2 regions of the Thiomonas sp. UBA7699 genome follow, and region 1 is predicted to be linked to the other one. Evidence: riboswitches for the same ligand, from Rfam matches in the RefSeq annotation. Region 1 holds a riboswitch; the other holds the start of a gene.

Region 1 (5,320 bases):
GGCCCAGCGCATAGGCGGGAAACTTCATCAGGCGATCTCCAGAACGAATGAATTTTGAACCCGGATTGTCGCTGCCGCGAACTCGCAGCGCGGTGCGCTGGCGCAAGAAATCGGTTCAGATACCGGCCGCATGCGCCTGCTGATCGGCGTGATAGCTGCTGCGCACCAACGCGCCGACGGCGGCGTGGGTGAACCCCATCGCCAGCGCTTCGCGCTCGAACATCGCGAAGGTGTCGGGGTGCACATAGCGCGCCACCGGCAGATGGTGCCCGGTGGGCGCGAGGTACTGGCCGATGGTGAGCATGTCGATGCCGTGCGCGCGCATGTCGCGCATCACGTCGAGAATTTCATCGTCGGTTTCGCCCAGACCCACCATCAGCCCGCTTTTGGTGGGAATGCCGGGATAGCGCGCCTTGAAATCGGCCAGCAGCTTGAGCGAGTGGGCGTAATCGGCGCCGGGACGGGCCTGTTTGTAGAGGCGCGGCACAGTCTCGAGGTTGTGATTCATCACATCAGGAAGCCCGGCGGCGAACAGATCGAGTGCCTTGTCGAGACGGCCGCGGAAATCGGGCACGAGCACTTCGATCTGCGTGGCGGGCGATAGCGCACGGGTCGTCTGGATGCAGTCGACGAAGTGTTGCGCGCCGCCGTCGCGCAGATCGTCGCGGTCCACGCTGGTGATGACCACATAGCGCAGCCGCATGGCCGCGATGGCCCGCGCCAGATTGCCGGGCTCTTCAGGGTCGAGCGGGTCGGGGCGGCCGTGGCCGACGTCGCAGAAGGGGCAACGGCGGGTGCATTTGTCACCCATGATCATGAAGGTGGCCGTGCCCTTGCCGAAACATTCGCCGATGTTGGGACAACTGGCCTCTTCGCACACGGTCACCAGCTTGTGCTCGCGCAACAACCCTTTGATGGCGTAGAACTGCGACGAAGGCGCCGCCGCCTTGACACGAATCCAGTCGGGCTTGCGCAGCGGTGCATCGCCAGCGGGCACGATTTTGATGGGAATGCGGGCGGTCTTGGCCTGCCCTTTCTGTTTGATCGTGGGGTCGGCAAGCGGTGGGGTCGGCGAGGTCATGTAAAAGGGCGCGGTAGGCGAAAAACGCTCAAGGCTTCATGGTAGGCCCGCCGCCCTGCGTCTGCCAGAGCGCGGCGAATTCCTCGGCAAAGGTTGCAGCGACTTGCTCCACGGCAGCATTCGCGCCCAGACTGGCCATGTCGAGGGTGCGCAGCCCGGCGTAGCCGCAGGGGTTGATCCAGGTGAACGGCTGCAGGTCCATCGCAACATTGATGGCCACGCCGTGATAGGTGCAACCGTTGCGCACCTTGAGCCCGAGGGCCGAGATCTTCTCGCTAGACGCGAGGTAGATGCCCGGCGCACCGGGGTGGCGCACCCCTTCGATGCTCCAATGCGCCAGGGTGCGGATCACCGCCTCCTCGATGCGCTGCACGGTTTCGCGCACCATCCAGCGGCGGCGGCGAATGTCGAGCAGCAGATAGATCACCGCCTGACCGGGGCCGTGATAGGTGATCTGCCCGCCGCGATCGGTCTGCACCACGGGAACGCCGTGCGCATCGAGCAGATGCTCGGGCCGACCGGCCTGGCCCTGCGTGAACACCGGCGGATGCTCCACGCCCCAGAGCTGGTCGGACGTCGCCGCGTCGCGCGCATCGGTCAGCGCCCGCATGGCTTGCCAGGTCGGCAGATAGTCCTGTCGGCCCAGCCATTGCCAATTCAAAACGTGCACGGCGGTGGGTTCTGCGTGGTTGGAGTTCATGCTAAGGTTGCGCTCAGTTGCGGCAGTCACACTATAAAAACAACAGGGAGATAAGCCCAAGACCGGCACTGAACCGGCATCAAATCCTTCGTTCGTCTTGGCTATTTGCTCGGCGCCGCGTGCGTCGGAGTTCTGGACGGCACGATTTGGATCCACTCTCAGGAATTGTCCTGCATCCGCATGAGTATCACTCCCCCCAGCCCTGTGAGCCCTGTGCGCGCCGGGCAGCAAATTCGCACCTTCCTGCGCGCCTGGGCACGCGACCCCATGGGTGTGGCCGCCGTGCTGCCCTCAGGGCGGCAGCTCAGCCAGAAAATGCTCAAGCCGCTTTCGCTGCTGCCCGAAAGTGATCCGGCCCAGCAGCGGGTGATCGAGCTCGGCGCGGGCACGGGCGCCTTCACCCGCGCGCTCATCGAGCACGGTTTGCACTGCGCCAATCTGCTGGTCGTCGAGCGCGACGCCTCGCTGCACGGTCTGCTGCGGCAGCGATTTCCTGATCTGCAGCTGATCCAGGCCGATGCCTGCGCGCTGCGAACCGCGGCACAGGCTTCGGGCTACCTGCTGGGCGGCCCGGCGGATGCGGTGATCAGCGGGCTGGGCCTGCTTTCCATGCCGCGCGCCACACAACGCTCCATTCTGAACGAGGCGTTTTCCGTACTCCGGCCCGGCGGTTGCTTCGTGCAGTTCACCTACGGTCATGCCAGCCCGGTTTCACGCGCCTTGCGCGAAGAACTCGGTCTGCAGGTGCGGCGCGCCGGGCTGGCCTGGCGCAACGCGCCGCCAGCCTCGGTTTTCGTTTATCAACGCGCTTTTACAGCCGCACACACCTTCAGCCCGCCGGACGCGACACAATAAATTCCCCGCGATTTCAGGACGCTTGCCGTGGCCGGATTTTTCGTCTCCGTCATCATTTATCCCTTTGCCGTTTATGGCCTGCGCCGGTTTTTCACCGAACGCCTGGGGATGGAAAACAACATCGGATTCCTGGTGTTTTTGCTCGCCAGCGTGGTGAGCTGGCTGGCTGCGGAAGCCGTGGGGCGGCTTTGATTCAGTCCGGCGCCGCAGGGTCGTCGAGCTGGCTGGGCGAAAAACCCGACTTCGGCCCCAGCATCTGCGCGCGGATGGCCGGGTGCATGGCGCTGACCAGGCGCGACATCGAAGTGAGTTTGTTCGATGTGTCGCGCAGATGCTCGGCCAAACGGCTGGCGATGCCCAGAGCGAGTCGCGCCGCCGTTGCGGGATGCTCGACCAGCAGCCGCTCCAGCGCATCGCGGCTGAGTTCGGCCAGGGCCACATCGGAATAGGCCACGCAACTCGCGCTGCGCGGCGCATCGAGCAAGACGCCCATTTCCCCGAACATCTGCCCGGCCTTGGCGATGGAAACCACCAGACTGTCGCCTTGGTGCTGCGGCGCTTTCTCCACACTCACCTCGCCATACAGCAGCATCAGAATGGTGCCGTCGTGCGTGTCGTCATCCTGCTGAATGAAGCGCGTGCCCGCCTGCATCCAGCGCACCTGCATCTGGTTGGCGATGAGTACGGCATCTTCCGCGGTCAGCCGGTGGCCGGGCTGACGCAGCAGCAACTGCGCAATGCGCGGCGCCCAGGTGGCGTGGACGGACTGCTGGGAAGGTCGGCGATCGGGCATGGCGATGGATGGGGTTACGAATGCATGGTAGGCCCGGTGCACCTCATTCCTATTGATATTTACAATAGTTCACTCCAAGGAGCGTTGCAGCGCCTGCCGCGAAGTGTGCGGCAGGGGTCAGGCTTGGGGTCTCAACGGCGCTCATCCCTTCTTCCCCTGCGCGGTGACGAAGGCTGACAACTGATCGAGATCCCATGTCCCAAGACGCAACCGCCCCCGCTCTGCCCCCGCTGCAACTCTCCGGCCTCGAGCCGCTCATCGTCGGCCCCGGCTCGCTGTTCGTCAACATCGGCGAGCGCACCAATGTGACGGGTTCCAAAGCCTTCGCCCGCATGATCCTCGCCGGGGAGTACGACAAGGCGCTGGCCGTGGCACGGCAGCAGGTGGAAAACGGCGCGCAGATCATCGATGTCAATATGGACGAAGCCATGCTCGACAGCAAGGCGGCGATGGTGCGCTTTCTCAACCTCATGGCCTCCGAGCCCGACATCGCCCGTGTGCCGGTGATGATCGACAGTTCCAAGTGGAGCGTGATCGAGGCCGGGCTGCGCTGCGTGCAGGGCAAGGCGGTGGTGAACTCCATCTCCATGAAGGAAGGCGAGGCCGAGTTCATCCGCCAGGCGCGGCTGCTGCGCCGCTATGGCGCGGCCACCGTGGTCATGGCGTTCGACGAGCAAGGGCAGGCCGACACTTTCGAGCGCAAGACGCAGATCTGCGAGCGCGCCTATCGCCTGTTGGTCGATCAGGTGGGGTTTCCGGCGGAAGACATCATCTTCGATCCCAACATTTTCGCCATCGCCACCGGCATCGAGGAGCACAACAACTACGCGGTCGATTTCATCAACGCCACGCGCTGGATCAAGCAGAACCTGCCCGGTGCCAAGGTGTCGGGCGGCGTGTCCAACGTGAGTTTCAGCTTCCGCGGCAACGAGCCGGTGCGCGAAGCCATCCACACCGTGTTCCTATATCACGCCATTGCCGCCGGGATGGACATGGGCATCGTCAACGCCGGGCAAATGGGCGTTTACGACGACCTCGACCCCGAGTTGCGCGAGCGCGTGGAAGACGTGGTGCTCAACCGCCGCCCCGACGCCACCGAGCGCCTGCTCGAAGTGGCTGAAGCGGTGAAGGGCGCGGCCAAAGACGATAGCGTCCGGCTGGCCTGGCGCGAGCTGCCGGTGCGCCAGCGTCTGAGCCACGCGCTGGTGCACGGCATTACCGACTTCATCGTCGACGACACCGAAGAAGTCTGGCAGACCATCCGTGCCGAAGGCGGGCGGCCGCTGCACGTCATCGAAGGCCCGCTGATGGACGGCATGAACGTGGTCGGCGACTTGTTCGGCGCGGGCAAGATGTTCCTGCCCCAGGTCGTCAAGAGTGCGCGGGTGATGAAGCAAGCCGTGGCCCATCTGCTGCCCTATATCGAAGCCGAGAAGCTGGAAATGCAGGCCGCCGGTTGCGATGTGCGCGCCAAGGGCAAGATCGTCATCGCCACGGTGAAGGGCGACGTGCACGACATCGGCAAGAACATCGTCACCGTGGTGCTCCAGTGCAACAACTTCGAAGTGGTGAACATGGGCGTGATGGTGCCCGCCAAGGACATTCTGGCCAAGGCGCGCGAGGAAGGCGCCGACATCATCGGGCTGTCCGGCCTCATCACCCCGAGCCTCGAAGAAATGCAGCATGTGGCCGCCGAGATGCAACGCGACGACTACTTCCGCAGCCGCAAGATGCCCCTGCTCATCGGCGGCGCCACCACCAGCCGGGTGCATACGGCGGTAAAAATTTCCCCGCATTACGACGGGCCGGTGGTGTACGTGCCCGATGCCTCGCGCAGTGTGGGCGTGGCGCAGAACCTGCTGTCCGATCAGGCAGCGGCCTATATCGCCGA
Region 2 (5,320 bases), on a different contig from region 1:
TCTCCGTCGCTGCCCCCCAGCTCTGCGCACATCCGCCCCTATCGCGCCATTTCATTGCCTATATGGCGGTGGCCTGTGGGGTGTCGGTCGCCAATATCTACTACGCCCAGCCCCTGCTGGAGCAGTTCGCGCGGCAGTTTCACACCACCGTGGCTGGTGTGGCGGCCGTGCCCTCGGCCACGCAGATCGGCTACGCCGCGGGGCTGATGTTCCTCGGCCCGCTGGGCGACCGGCATGCGCGGCACCAGGTGATTCTCATCATGGCTGCGCTGCTCGTGCCCGCGCTGATCGGCGCTGCGCTGGCGCCCAGCGTGCTGCTGCTCGCCACCGCCTCGTTCGCCATCGGCATGCTCTCCAGCATTGCGCAGCAGATCATTCCCATGGTGGCGCACCTCGCGCCGCCGCAGGCGCGCGGCAAGGCCATCGGCCTAGTGATGAGCGGTCTGCTCGTGGGTATTCTGGGCGGTCGGGTGCTGGCCGGCGGCATTGCGGCGCTGCTGAACTGGCAGGCGGTGTTCGCCTTCGCCACGCTGGTGAATATTGGGATGTGGATCATGCTTTGGCGCGTACTGCCGCGTCTGCCGGTTGATGCCCACGCCACAGACCAGAGCTATGCTGCCCTGCTCGGCTCCACCCTGAAGCAGTTCGCCCTGCATCGCGATTTGCGCTTTGCCGGCATCACCGGCGGGCTGTTTTTCGCCAGCTTCAGCGTGTTCTGGGTGGGTCTCACGCCGCTGCTGCAGAGCCCGGCCTATGGCTTCGGCCCGGCGGTGGTAGGCGCCTTCGGCATTCTGGGCATCATGGGCGCGACGGTGGCGCCGATCTCCGGTCGCTATTCCGACAAGCCGGGCGGGCCGCGCCGCGTGCTGTTTGTCGCGCTGGCGCTCACCGTGCTGTCGTGGGCCTTGTTCGCGCCGGGCACGCACGGGCTTTGGTGGCTGATCGCCGGGGTGCTGGTGCTCGACGCCGGGGTGCAGGGTTCGCAGATCGCCAACCAGACCCGCATCTATGCCCTGGACGCCGCCGCGCGCAGTCGCATCAACGCCGTGTACATGACGCTGTATTTCATCGGTGGCTCGGTGGGTTCATTCGTCGCCAGCCATGCGTGGACGGCCGGTGGCTGGCCCGCCGTGACGCTGGCGGGCGCAGGCTTCGCACTGGCGGCGTTGCTGCTGCACGCCGCCAGTGGAAGCCGCCAGCGCGGCTTAACCTCAAACGCTTAACGTCCGAGATCGTCGAGCACGGCCAGAGTGGCTTCGGCCTGGTTCAGGGTGTAGAAATGCAGCCCTGGCGCGCCGCTGGCGATGAGTTCTTCGCACAGGCTGCTGACCACCTCGCGGCCGAAGGCGCGGATACTCTCTCGGTCGTCGCCATAGCTTTGCAGGCGCAGTCTGATCCAGCGGGGAATCTCTGCGCCGCAAACTTCAGAGAAGCGCAGCAACTGGCTGGAATTGGTGATGGGCATGATGCCCGGCACCACGGGCACGTCGAGACCGAGCGCGCGCACGTCGTCGACAAAACGGCGGTAGGCCGCAGCGCTGTAGAAGTACTGCGTGATGGCCGAGTTCGCCCCGGCGCGTACCTTGTCGGCGAAATGCTGCAGATCATCGAGCGGGCTTCTGGCCTGCGGATGCATCTCGGGATAGGCAGCCACTTCGATGTGAAACGCGCTGCCCATTTCGTCGCGGATGAACGCCACCAGATCGCGGGCATGGTGGAACTCGCCGCCGATGCCGTAGCCCGAAGGCAGGTCGCCACGCAACGCCACGAGACGCTTGACGCCCGCGGCCTGAAAGTCGCGCAGATGCCCGCGCACCGAATCACGGCTGGCACCGATGCACGACAGATGGGGCGCGGCGTCCACGCCTTCGGCGAGGATGTCGCGCACCGTCTGCAGCGTGCCTTCCTGCGTGGAGCCGCCGGCCCCGAAGGTCACGGAACAGAACTCGGGCTGACGTGCGTACAGACGCTGCCGCACCGCCCGGAGTTTGTCCGCACCCTCGGGCGTCTTGGGCGGGAAGAACTCGAAGCTGAGATTGACCCGAGGAGATACCGATTGTGCGGAAGCCATGCGCATCAGTACCGGTAGTGGACCGGCTTGTACGGACCGTCTTTGGGCACATTGATGTAGGCGGTCTGCTGGTCGCTCAGCGTGGTGAGCTGCACATTGAGGGTGCTGAGCTGCAGACGCGCGACATGCTCGTCGAGGTGCTTGGGCAGGGTGTAGACGCCCACAGGGTATTCGCCGGTCTTGGTGAACAGCTCGATCTGCGCCAGGGTCTGATTGGCGAAGCTGGAGCTCATGACGTAGCTCGGATGGCCGGTGCCGCAGCCCAGATTCACCAGACGGCCCTTGGCCAGCAGGATGATGCGTTTTCCGTCCGGGAAGATGATGTGATCGACCTGCGGCTTGATCTCTTCCCACTGGTACTTCTCGATGCCCGCGACGTCGATCTCGTTGTCGAAGTGACCGATATTGCAGACGATGGCCTGGTTCTTCATGCGGGCCATGTGATCGTGGGTGATGACGTGGTAGTTGCCGGTGGCGGTGACGAAAATGTCGGCGTGCTCGCAGGCATAGTCCATGGTCACCACGCGATAGCCTTCCATCGCGGCCTGCAGGGCGCAGATCGGGTCGATCTCGGTCACCCACACCTGGGCCGACAGCGCGCGCAGCGCCTGTGCCGAGCCTTTGCCCACGTCGCCGTAACCGGCGACCACGGCGATCTTGCCGGCGACCATTACATCGGTGGCGCGCTTGATACCGTCCACCAGACTTTCGCGGCAGCCATAGAGGTTGTCGAACTTGCTCTTGGTCACGCTGTCATTGACGTTGATCGCAGGAAACTTCAGCTCGCCGCGCTGGTGCATCTGATAGAGGCGGTGCACCCCGGTCGTCGTTTCCTCGGTCACACCCTTGATCTGCGCCAGGCGGGTGGAATACCACTTGCCGTCCTTCGACAGCTTGGCCTTGATGGCGGCAAACAGCACGCGCTCTTCTTCGCTGGTGGGATGGTTGAGCACGGCAGCGTCGGTCTCGGCGCGTGCGCCCAGATGCAGCAGCAGGGTGGCATCGCCGCCGTCGTCCAGAATCATGTTGGAGTAGCCGCCATCGGTCCACTCGAAAATGCGGTGGGTGTATTCCCAATAATCTTCGAGCGACTCGCCCTTCACCGCGAATACCGGCGTGCCGTTAGCGGCAATGGCCGCGGCGGCATGGTCTTGCGTGGAGAAAATATTGCACGACGCCCAGCGCACCTGCGCCCCCAGCACCTGCAGGGTTTCGATCAGCACGGCCGTCTGTATGGTCATGTGCAGACTGCCGGTGATGCGCGCGCCGCGCAGCGGCTGGCGGGCGGCATATTCCTCGCGGATGGCCATGAGCGCGGGCATCTCGCTCTCGGCAATGGCAATCTCGCGACGGCCCCAGTCGGCCAGGCCGATGTCGGCAATTACATAATCAGGGGAAATTTTCATATCGACCACAGCGTTCATACAAACTCCGAACAAAGTGGCCGGGAACGGATGCGCACCGCATCCCGCGCCCGGCACGGGTTGGGTGAGCGCCGTTGAAGGAAAGCCGCCAGCAAGGTGTAGCGGCCTGCGATCAAAGACCCGAGCCTGGCGACAGCGGCGAACAACTCGCCCCGTGCGTTGCAACGCTCCTCGGGAAGCCACACATTCTATCGGTTTGCCGCAGGTTTGCCACGCGCACCGCAGGCCGTGAAATGACTGCTCCCACCCGCGCACCGCCTGATTCTGGAGTGGATTACTGCGGCGCCGCGTTGACTTGTCCCGCTCTACACCCGCGACGCCAACGCCAGACGCAGGCCCAAGCCGACGAACACCACGCCCGTCAGCCGCCGCACCCAAAGCGCCAGGCGCTGCATGCGCCCCAGATGGCGCGCCCGCGCCGCCACCCAGGCCACGCCCAGATTGAATAGCGTGCCATTGACGGTGAACACCACGCCGAGCAACAGAAACGCCCAGCCCTGTCCGCGCGTCGAGGTGCCAACGAACTGCGGCAAAAAGGCCAGAAAAAACAGCACGATCTTCGGGTTGAGCACATTGGTCAGCACGCCTTGCCAGAACACCGCCCGCAAGGGTGCGGCAGCCATCGGCGCTGTAACCGCTGGCGCCTGCGTCCTTGCACGCAGCAGACCCACCCCCAGCCACACCAGGTAGGCCGCTCCCATCCACTTGACCACGTTGAACGCCAGATCCGACGCGGCAATCAGCGCCGACAGCCCCACTGCGGCCGCGGTGACATGCACCAGACAACCCGCCCCAACCCCCAGCGCCGCCATCGCCCCGGCCCTCACCCCCTGCCCAGCACTACGCGACACGATGAACAACATATCCGCGCCGGGGGTCATATTGAGCAGCAGGCCCGAGAGCAGGAACAAGGCGAAGTGGTGGATGTCGGGCATGGGCGGCAAGCTCTAGTGGCAAAAGAGCAATAGTTTGGGTTTGGGGTGGGGCGAACCCTGGCTACAACCAGCGAGAGCGCTTGAGCCAGTAGTACAGCCCGCCGCACAAACCCAGTGTGAAGACGAGCAATGCCGGATACGACCAGCGCCAGTCCAACTCGGGCATGTGCCGGAAGTTCATGCCGAACCAGCCGGTGAGCAGCGTGGGCACGGCCAGCAGCGCGGCCCAGCCGGCCAGCCGCTTGACCACCTCGTTTTGCTCCAGCGTCACAAGAGAGACCGAGACGTTCATCGCCGCCGAGAGCATTTCGCGCAGCGCGCCCACCGTGTCGTTGATGCGGTTGGCATGGTCGTTCACGTCGCGGAAGTAAGGCCTCATGGCCTCAGGCATCACGTCGCCCGGCAGGCGCTGAAGCTGCGCCAGCACATCCTGCAAAGGCGCCACCGCCAGTCGCAGGCGCGTGAGTTCGCGCTGCATGGCGTACAGCCGCTTGAGCGTGCCGCGCCGCCATTGGCGCGCGAAGATCTCGCCTTCCAGCTCCTCCAGCTCGGCCCGATAGGCCTCGACGATGGGCAGGTACCCGTCAACGATGGCATCGAGCACCGCGTACAGCGCATACCCCGGCCCCTGCGCGAGCAGCGCGGGCGTCTGCTCGACATTGCGACGCACCGTCGCGTAGCCGGTCGAATCCCCATGCCGGATGGTGAGAATGTAGTTGCGGCCCATGAACACATGCGTCTCGCCGAACCGCACATGCACGCCGCTGCGCGAGGCCGTGCGTGCCACGACAAAAAGCGATTCGCCATAAGCCTCCAACTTGGGGCGCTGGTGCGCCTTGGCGGCGTCTTCCACCGCCAGCGGGTGCAGGCCAAACTCGTGCTGCATCTGC

The links. Region 1 has a riboswitch for S-adenosylhomocysteine ahead of metH (methionine synthase). Riboswitches for the same ligand answer to the same signal wherever they lie in the genome.
Region 2: linked by a shared signal. The riboswitch ahead of ahcY (adenosylhomocysteinase) and the one ahead of metH (methionine synthase) in region 1 are both predicted to bind S-adenosylhomocysteine.

Annotation. Positions count from the first base shown of each region.
Region 1 is NZ_DLGH01000015.1:71,213-76,532, forward strand. It holds gene B3H47_RS05830 (DUF3429 domain-containing protein) at 1-28, opposite strand, end outside; gene lipA (lipoyl synthase) at 116-1,081, opposite strand; gene lipB (lipoyl(octanoyl) transferase LipB) at 1,110-1,781, opposite strand; gene B3H47_RS05845 (class I SAM-dependent methyltransferase) at 1,962-2,636, shown strand; gene B3H47_RS05850 (hypothetical protein) at 2,664-2,828, shown strand; gene B3H47_RS05855 (Crp/Fnr family transcriptional regulator) at 2,830-3,429, opposite strand; S-adenosyl-L-homocysteine riboswitch at 3,500-3,579, shown strand; gene metH (methionine synthase) at 3,624-5,320, shown strand, end outside.
Region 2 is NZ_DLGH01000005.1:179,045-184,364, forward strand. It holds gene B3H47_RS02520 (MFS transporter) at 1-1,223, shown strand, start outside; gene metF (methylenetetrahydrofolate reductase [NAD(P)H]) at 1,220-2,071, opposite strand; gene ahcY (adenosylhomocysteinase) at 2,077-3,495, opposite strand; S-adenosyl-L-homocysteine riboswitch at 3,555-3,674, opposite strand; gene B3H47_RS02535 (LysE family translocator) at 3,801-4,430, opposite strand; gene corA (magnesium/cobalt transporter CorA) at 4,492-5,320, opposite strand, start outside.